2 regions of the Achromobacter sp. EG18 genome follow, and region 2 is predicted to be linked to the other one. Evidence: riboswitches for the same ligand, from Rfam matches in the RefSeq annotation. Region 2 holds a riboswitch; the other holds the start of a gene.

Region 1 (4,406 bases), 1.4 Mb from region 2:
CGCCGAGGACATCGACACCGCCGTGCGGCTGGGCTTCGGCCTGCGCTTCTCGGTGCTGGGCCTGCTGGAGTTCATCGACTGGGGCGGCGGCGACATCCTCTACTACGCCTCGCGCTACCTGTCCGGCGCGCTAGATACGCGCTTCGCGGCCCCGGCCATCATCGAACGCAACATGGAACAGGGGCGCAACGGCCTGCGCGAAGGGCAAGGCTTCTACGACTATGGCGGCATGGACGTCGAAGCGTACAAGCTGCGGCGGCTGGGCGAGTTGTGCGCGCGGCTGGAGATCATGGGGCTGCTGCCGAGGTTCGACGGCGCCAGGGCGGCCGGCCAGGCGCGCCCTGCGGCCCGATCCTGAAGGCCGCTGCGCGCCGGCCGGCGGCATTCACGGCGCCAGCGCCTCGAGCACCCGCAACGCCAACCGCACCCGCGCCTGGTTGGGATAGTTGCGGTTGGCCAGGATCACGATGCCGAGCTTGCGCGACGGCACGAATGCCACGTAGGCGCCAAAGCCATTGGTGGCGCCGGTCTTGTTGACCCACACCGACTGCCGCGGCGCCAGCGGCGGTTGCAGGGCCTTGACCGGCAGGGTCTCGAACGCGACCTGGGCGGAGTTGCCGCGCACCAGGTCGTCCACCGCCACCGGGTAGCGATACTGTTCCCAGATCAGGTCCTGCGTCATCGCGCCCAACTGGTAATAGCCGGTGTGGGTCTCGGCGATGGCACGCTGCAGCGTGGCGTCAACTGGCACGGCGCCCAGATTGATCTCGATGAAACGCAGCATGTCGCGGGCGCTGGACTTCACGCCGTAGGCCTCGTCGGCCAGCACGCCCGGGTTCACGCGCACCGGCGCGTCCTGCTTGTCGTAGCCCTGGGCGTAGTCGGGCATCTTGCGCGGCGGCACCTCCAGCCAGGTGTCGCGCAGGCCCAGCTTGGGAAACAACTGCTGCTCCATCGCCGCCACGTAGGACTCGCCCAGCGCGCGTGCCGCCACCACGCCCAGCATGCCGATGCTGGGGTTGGCATAGGTGCGCTTCGTGCCGGGCGCATACTGCGGGGTCCAGGCCTTGAGGTAGTCCATCAGTTGCGCCGTGTTCTGGACCGCGTCCGGCACCTGCAAGGGAAAGCCGCCGGCGGTGTGCGTGGCCAGGTTCACCAGCGTCAGCTTGGCGAATTCGCTGCCTTGCAGCTCGGGCACCCACTTGGCCGGACTGTCGGCCAGCGACAGGCGGCCCGTGGCCTGCGCGTAGGCGGCCAGCGTGACGGTGAAGGTCTTGCTGATCGAACCCAGTTCGAACAGGGTGTCGCTGGAAACGGCGCGGCGCGGCTGGCGCGAGGCGTCGCCATAGTTGAAGAAGCGCTGCTCGCCATTGTGGCTGACGCCGATGGCCATGCCGTCGATGCCGTATTGGCGCATGACCTCGGCCACCGCGGCGTCGACGGCGGCGGTGGCGCGATCGGCCTTGGCGGGCGTGGATGCCGGTGTCGCGGACGCCTGGGCGGGGGATGCCGGCGTGGATGTCGGCGAAGATGCGGGCGTGGATGCGGAGGCCGATGCCGTGGCTGCCTTGGCGGCGGGCGCTTGCGCAACGGCCGGGCTGGCCGAGGCGGTGCCGGCCAGGGCCAGCGCCAACGTCGCGGATAGCAGGGAAATACGGAACATTGCCGGAGCGCGCATGCGGGATCGTCCTTTCGTTTTCTGACCGGCGCGTGCCGCGCGGGTTGGCGCCCAGTGTAGAGCCTATCCGCCTCCTTCCTGGTATTAACCCTGAGTCCCGCTCGCGGCAGATTTTGGCTATTCTCACTGCGTCGATTCAAAACCCCGCAGAAGAGTCCCGTCCCCCGTGACGGGCGCCGACGGAGCAACCGCCCCGGAAACTCTCAGGCAACAGGACTGCGCGGTCTAGACAATCTGGAGAGAGGCGCCTGGCGCCCACCGAAGGGGAACCCGCGCCCTCGCGCCCGGGTGAAGCTCTCAGGTACAGAGACAGATGGGGTGCCGCGATCATCGGATCGTGGCCACGCCATCTGGAGCCATCATGCCCCGCATCGCCATCATCGGCGCCGGTATCACCGGCGTCACGTCCGCCTACGCCTTGAGCAAACTGGGCTACGACGTCACCGTCTACGACCGTCAGCGCTATCCCGCCATGGAGACGTCCTACGCCAACGGCGGCCAGTTGTCCGCCAGCAATGCCGAAGTCTGGAACAGCGCCGCCACCATCCTGAAAGGCCTGCGCTGCCTCGGCCGCCACGACGCGCCGCTGCTGCTCAATCCGCGTCCGAGCTGGCACAAGTATTCATGGCTGGCCCAGTTCATGGGGCAGATCCGCAACTATCGCCAGAACACCATCGCCACCACGCGCATGGCGATCGAGGCGCGCCAGCACCTGTACGCCATGGCCGAGGAGGAAGGCATCGATTTCGACCTGGAGCGCCGCGGCATCCTGCACATCTACCACGATGCCGCCAGCTTCGAGACCGCGCGCCGCGCCAACGCGCTGCTGCGCGAAGGCGGGCTGGAGCGGCACGCCGTCACGCCGGAGGAAATCCGCGGCATCGAGCCGACGCTGCAAACGCCCTGCCACGGCGGCTTCTATACGCCGTCCGACGCCACCGGCGACATCCACAAGTTCACCAGCGGCCTGGCGCGGGCCTGCGCGCGCCGCGGCGTGCGCTTCGAACAGGATGCCGACATCCGCGCCATCAGCCGCGACGGCCTGCCCTACGTGCTGGACCTGGCGCGCGAGGACGGCACGCGGCACGAACAGCACGAGACCGACGCCATCGTGGTCTGCGCCGGCGCCGCCAGCCGCCAGTTCGCGCGGCAATTGGGCGACAGGCTGAACATCTATCCGGTCAAGGGCTATTCGATCAGCGTGCACCTGGACGACGCCGCCAGCCAGGCCGCCGCGCCCAGCGTGAGCCTGCTGGACGAGGCCGCCAAGATCGTCACCAGCCGCCTGGGCGACCGTTTCCGCGTGGCCGGCACGGCCGAGTTCAACGGCTTCAACCTGGACATCCGCGCCGAACGCATCCAGCCGCTGGTGGACTGGACCCGCCGCCACTTTCCCGGCGTGCGCACGGCGCGCGTGGTGCCCTGGTGCGGGTTGCGGCCGATGATGCCCGACATGATGCCGCGCGTCGGCCCCGGCAAGCGGCCCGGCGTGTTCTACAACACCGGCCATGGGCACCTGGGCTGGACGCTGTCGGCGGCCACGGCGCAGATGCTGGCGGCGAGTGTGCGGGAGGGGGTCGGACTGTCGTAAAGCCATTGCGGCAGAGCACAGGCCGGGAGCGGGCCGGACGCGGACCGGCCCTCAATACCCCAGCAGCCGCGGCACCGAGGAGGCCAGCAATGTCAGTCCCGAGCAGGTCAGCAACCCCAGCACCAGGCGGCGGAACGTGACTTCCGATATGCCGATGTACAGGCGCGTGCCCAGCAGCGTGGGGATCAGCATGGCCGGCGCCACCACGGCGAACATGGGCGCCATGTCGCGCGTGACGATGCCCGTGGCCAGGTAGGTGGCCATGGTCACGGCCAGCATCGACAGGTTGAAATTCTGGATCACGGCGCGCTGCGTGTCCTTGCCGAAACCGCGCAGCGTGCACCAGAGGGTCGGCACGCTGCCGGCGAAGCCGCCGATGCCGCCCATCACGCCGCCCACCAGTCCGACCGCGCCGTCCCCCCAGCGATTGCCGCCGATGCGCGGCAAGCGCTGCGCCATCAGCATGACCGGACACCACAGCGCCAGCAGCGCGCCCAGCACGGCCTTGAACCAGTCCATGTCCAGGTGCGGCAGGATCAGGACGCCCAGCGGAATACCGGCCAGGCCACCGAGCAGGAAGGGCCACAGCAACGGCCAGTTGAAGCCGCGCCGCACCGAGAATACCGCCAGCAGCTGGCCGGTGAGCGCGCCGAACACGGCCAGCGCCGCCGCCAGCCGCGGATCCAGCACCCAGGCCCAGAACGACATGGCCACCATGCCGAAGGCAAAGCCCGACAGGCCCTGCACGAATCCCGCCACGGCCGCCCCGACGGCGACTATCCACACCGCATCCATTGCCCTGCGTCTCCTTGTTGTCGTGTCCGGCGTCGGAAGGATCGATCCGTCCGGCTCTCGTGACGGCAGATTCTAGGCGCGTGTCGCGGCGGCCTTATTTGAAGTGTTGATGAGGCAATAGGTTTTCGGTGATGGCGGCGCGGTTCACAGGAAGATCGTGCCGCGCAGGTACAACGCGGCCTGGCCGCTGATGATGACGCGGCCGTTGTCGCGCAGCTCGCAGCGCAGCTGGCCCTTGCGCGCCCCGCCCTGCTCGGCGGTGAGCCGGGTCTTGCCCAGCCGCTCGCCCCAATAAGGCGCCAGCGAGGTGTGCGCCGACCCCGTGACCGGGTCTTCGTTGAC
Region 2 (4,406 bases):
CGCTGCGGCGCGCCAGCGTCATGGCTTCGGCGGCGGCGGTGCTTTCATCGAGCAGCGAGGCGTTGGAGATGTCCAGCCCGGTCAGGTCGGCGACCATGGTCTGGTAGTTCAGCAGGGCCTCCAGGCGACCCTGCGAGATCTCGGGCTGGTACGGCGTGTAGGCCGTGTACCAGGCGGGATTCTCGAGAATGTTGCGCAACACCACGTTGGGCGTCTGCGTGCCGTAGTACCCCTGGCCGATGTAGTTGCGAAAGACCTTGTTGCGGCCGGCGATCTGCTTCAGTTCGGCCAGCACGTCGGCTTCGCTGCGCGACGGCGGCAGCGCCAGCGGCGCCTGGCTGCGGATCTTGGGCGGCACGACTTCTTCGATCAGGGCGTCCAAGCTGGGGCTGCCGATGGCGGCGAGCATGGCGGCCTGGTCGGCGTCGGAGGGGCCGATGTGGCGGGGGATGAAGTCGGTGTGGGTGTCTAGGGCGCGCGACATGGGGGGATCTCGGGATGGCGGTGTCGTCGGGAGGGACGGACGGTGATGCATGGACGGGCGGCGGCGCCAGCGCCGCGCCCGCCCTGACGGGCTTAGCCGTTGGCGATGGCTTCGTAGCCGGCGGCGTCCAGCAGCTTGTCGGCATCGGCGGCGTTGACCGGCTTGATCTTGAAGATCCAGGCGGTGAAGGCCGATTCGTTGATCAGGTTGGGGTTGCTTTCCAGCTCGTCGTTGAACGCGACGATTTCGCCGGCCACGGGCGCGTAGATGTCGGAGGCGGCCTTGACCGACTCGACCACGCCGGCGGTCTCGCCCGCGTTCAGCTTGGCGCCGACCTTGACGTCGCCGACGAAGACCAGGTCACCCAGCTGGTCCTGGGCGGTATCGGTGATGCCGACGACGAACACGTCGCCTTCGGCTTTGACCCATTCATGGGACTCGGTGTACTTGCGATCGATGGGCAGACTCATGGGAACTCCTGGGGGATTCGGATAAGGAAATGGTGTTGCGCGCCTCGCGCCGGCGGCCACGCCCCGCAGGGCCGGCCACCGGCGCGAAGCTTCGAGTTTACGAGTGTTCGACGGCTTTGCCGTTACGGACAAACGGCAGCTTGCAGACCAGGGCGGGCACCCACTTGCCGCGGATGTCGACCTCGACCGTGTCGCCCGCGGCCACGCCTTGCGGCAGGCGGGCAAAGCCGATCGACACGCCCAGCGTCGGCGACATGGTGCCGCTGGTGAGCTCGCCCACGCCCTGCGCGGTGCGCACCGCCATGTGGGCGCGCATCACCCCGCGTTCCTGCAGCTTCAGGCCGACGAAGGCGGCGGGCGTGGCGAACTGCTCCAGCGCATCGCGGCCGATGAAGCGGCGCTCGGGGTTCTTCAGGGACACCGTCCAGGTCAGCGCGGCTTCGCCGGGCTGGGTCAGTTCGTCCATGTCCTGGCCATACAGGTTCATGCCGGCTTCCAGGCGCAGCGTGTCGCGCGCGCCCAGGCCCGCCGGGCGCACGCCCTGGGCCGCCAGGTCGCGCCACAGTTGCACCGCCTCGGCCGCGGGCAGCACGATTTCGAAGCCGTCTTCGCCGGTGTAACCGGTGCGCGCCACCAGCGTGTCGTCACCGACGCGCGCGGCCACGAACGGGGTCAGCGGCTCGCTGGCGGCCTGCCAGGCCGGGCGCGCGGCCCAGACCTTGGCGCGGGCGTTGGGGCCCTGCACGGCGATCATGGCCAAGTCGCGGCGCGGCGTGATGGTGACGTCGAACTTGCCGGCCTGCTTGACGCGCTGCATCCAGGCCATGTCCTTGTCGGCGGTGCCGGCGTTGACCACCACGCGCCATTCGTCGAGCGCGAAGAAGTACACGATCAGGTCGTCGATGACGCCGCCCTGCGGGTTCAGCATGCAGGTGTAGAGCGCCTTGCCCGGTACGGTCAGCTTGGCGACGTCGTTGGCCACCAGGCGCTGCAGGAAGGCGTAGGCGTCGGGGCCCGTGACGTCGGCGTTGAGCATGTGCGAGACGTCGAACATGCCGGCGTCCTGGCGCACCGCGTGGTGCTCTTCCAGTTGCGAGCCGTAGGCCAGGGGCATATCCCAGCCGCCGAAATCGACCATGCGGGCGCCGGAGGCGATATGTTCTTCGGCCAGCGGGGTGCGTTTGAGGGGTGCGGACATGCGCGGGTACTCCGGAGCGGCAGCGGTGCCAGGGTTACGGAATGCCGCTGGCGGACAGACGGAAAACGCCCGCGCAACGGCTGAATCTTCCGCCCCTCTGTCCTTTTGCCTGAGAGTTGCCCCGCGTGGCGGGTTTGCACCTTCGGCGCCTGGGCTGCTCGCTATGTCCCTGATTGGGCAGCGGCGCCAGGTCTCTCCAGAGTGCTGCTTTGCCGAGTCCGCGCGGTGAAAACCGGGACAGGGCAAGCATGCGCGGTATGGGATACCTGAGCGATTCCGGGCGAATTGCGCCTTCGGCGGCAGCCGCGAACGGCCGCTCTCTCCCGCAACATGCGTGACAGCGCCGAAAGCATACCGCGAAACGCGGTTCCGTTGTTGATCCGCGATCGCCGCCCGGGCGCCGCTTCAGCCCAGCGCGGTGTCCAGCAGCATCATCAGCACGAAGCCCAGCATCAGCCCGCAGGTGGCGTAGACCTCGTGCCCCTTGCGGTGCGATTCAGGAATGATTTCGTGGCTGATCACGAACAGCATGGCGCCGGCGGCAAAGCCCAGGCCCCACGGCAGCAGCGCCGCCGACCAGCCCACCACGGCCGCGCCCAGCACCGCGCCCACCGGCTCGACCAGGCCCGACAGCATGCCCAGCGCCACCGCGAACGCGCGCTTGTAGCCCGCGGCGATCAACGCCACGGCCACCACCAGGCCCTCGGGGATGTCCTGGATGGCGATGCCGGTGGCCAGCGCCGTGCCGCGCACCGGGTCGTTGCCGGCGTAGCCGACGCCGATGGCCAGGCCTTCGGGCAGGTTGTGCAGGGTGATGGCGAAGACGAACAGCCAGGTACGGCGCAGCCGGTGGGCCTCGATACCTTCGCGGCCCTTGATGAAATGCTCGTGAGGCAGCAACCGGTCCATCAGCAACAGCGCCGCCGCCCCCAGCAGGATGGCGGCGCCCACCGTCAGGCCGGCGCCCCACGGCCCCGCGCCCTGCGCCTCGGCCGCCGCGATGCCCGGCGCCACCAGCGAGAAGGCGCTGGCGGCCAGCATCACGCCGGCGCCGAAGCCGAACATGCTGTCCTGCATCTTCTGCGGGATGGTGCGCGCGAACAGGATCGGCAACGTGCCCGCCGCGGTGGCGCCCGCGGCGACCATGCCGCCCAGCAGGGCGTCGGCCACGTGCGGCGCGTGGTCGTTGAAATAGGCCCACATCTGGTGCAGGCCCAGGCAGGCGACCAGCACCGCCAGCGTCCAGACACTGACGCTGGTGGCCGCGGGCCGAATGCGATGACGGCTGAAGGTATTCATGGACCGCTGCCCCCGCGCAATGCCGGCTCAGCCCACGGCGGCGGCGTAGCGGCGCGCCACCTCGGGCCAATCGATCACATTGTAGAAGGCGCCGATGTATTCCGGGCGGCGGTTCTGGTACTTGAGATAGTAGGCGTGTTCCCACACGTCCAGGCCCAGGATCGGCGTGTTGCCCTGCATCAGCGGGCTGTCCTGGTTGGCACTGCTTTCCACCGCCAGCTTGCCGGCGGGCGTCACGCTGAGCCAGGCCCAGCCGCTGCCGAAGCGCGTCAGCGCGGCCTTGGTGAAGGCTTCTCGGAAGGCGGCGTGGCCACCCAGTTCGGTGTCGATGGCGCGGGCCAGCGCGCCGTCGGGCTCGCCCCCGCCCCGTGGCGACATGACCGACCAGAACAGGCTGTGGTTGGCGTGGCCGCCGCCGTTGTTGCGCACCGCGCCACGGACGGCTTCGGGAAGTTGGTCGATGCGCGCCACCAGGGCCTCGACCGGCTCGTCGGTGGCGATGCCGGCGCCTTCGAGCGCGGCGTTCAGGTTGTTGACGTAGGTCTGGTGGTGCTTGCTGTGGTGGATTTCCATCGTCAGCGCGTCGATGTGCGGTTCGAGCGCGTCATAGGCGTAAGGCAGGGTCGGCAAGGTATAGGCCAAGGCGGTCTCCATCAGGCGGTGCCACCGGATGCGGCACGGCTGAATTTGTGAAATACAAATGATAGGTATTTTTATTTGATATCACAACGACAACGTTGCAATGCCCGTCATGCAGTCAGGCTATGGGCCGGGCAGGCCTTGGCGGGCAGCACGAAGCGTGCCCGCGCCCGACGGACGGGAAAAGCGTTGGATGAAGCGCCAGGAACGCCTAGAGCGCCTTGCCGCAGGCCACGCCCGAGGCCCAGGCCCACTGGAAGTTGTAGCCGCCCAGCCAGCCGGTGACGTCCACGGTCTCGCCGATGAAGTACAGGCC

Evidence for each region. A riboswitch is a leader RNA that binds a small molecule or an ion and turns the genes downstream of it on or off. The one in region 2 is predicted to bind glycine.
Region 1: it holds a riboswitch for glycine, as region 2 does, so the genes downstream of both, AC6CR5_RS10390 (D-amino acid dehydrogenase) here and gcvT (glycine cleavage system aminomethyltransferase GcvT) in region 2, are expected to answer to the same signal.

What each region holds. Positions count from the first base shown of each region.
Region 1 is NZ_CM186213.1:2,281,905-2,286,310, forward strand. It holds gene AC6CR5_RS10380 (3-hydroxybutyryl-CoA dehydrogenase) at 1-358, shown strand, start outside; gene blaELC (ELC family class C beta-lactamase) at 386-1,678, opposite strand; glycine riboswitch at 1,816-1,907, shown strand; glycine riboswitch at 1,909-1,995, shown strand; gene AC6CR5_RS10390 (D-amino acid dehydrogenase) at 2,040-3,269, shown strand; gene AC6CR5_RS10395 (sulfite exporter TauE/SafE family protein) at 3,321-4,064, opposite strand; gene AC6CR5_RS10400 (PhzF family phenazine biosynthesis protein) at 4,209-4,406, opposite strand, start outside.
Region 2 is NZ_CM186213.1:3,681,043-3,685,448, forward strand. It holds gene gcvP (aminomethyl-transferring glycine dehydrogenase) at 1-484, opposite strand, end outside; gene gcvH (glycine cleavage system protein GcvH) at 577-954, opposite strand; gene gcvT (glycine cleavage system aminomethyltransferase GcvT) at 1,052-2,152, opposite strand; glycine riboswitch at 2,240-2,362, opposite strand; glycine riboswitch at 2,396-2,488, opposite strand; gene AC6CR5_RS16835 (ZIP family metal transporter) at 2,558-3,451, opposite strand; gene AC6CR5_RS16840 (superoxide dismutase) at 3,479-4,093, opposite strand; gene AC6CR5_RS16845 (BaiN/RdsA family NAD(P)/FAD-dependent oxidoreductase) at 4,302-4,406, opposite strand, start outside.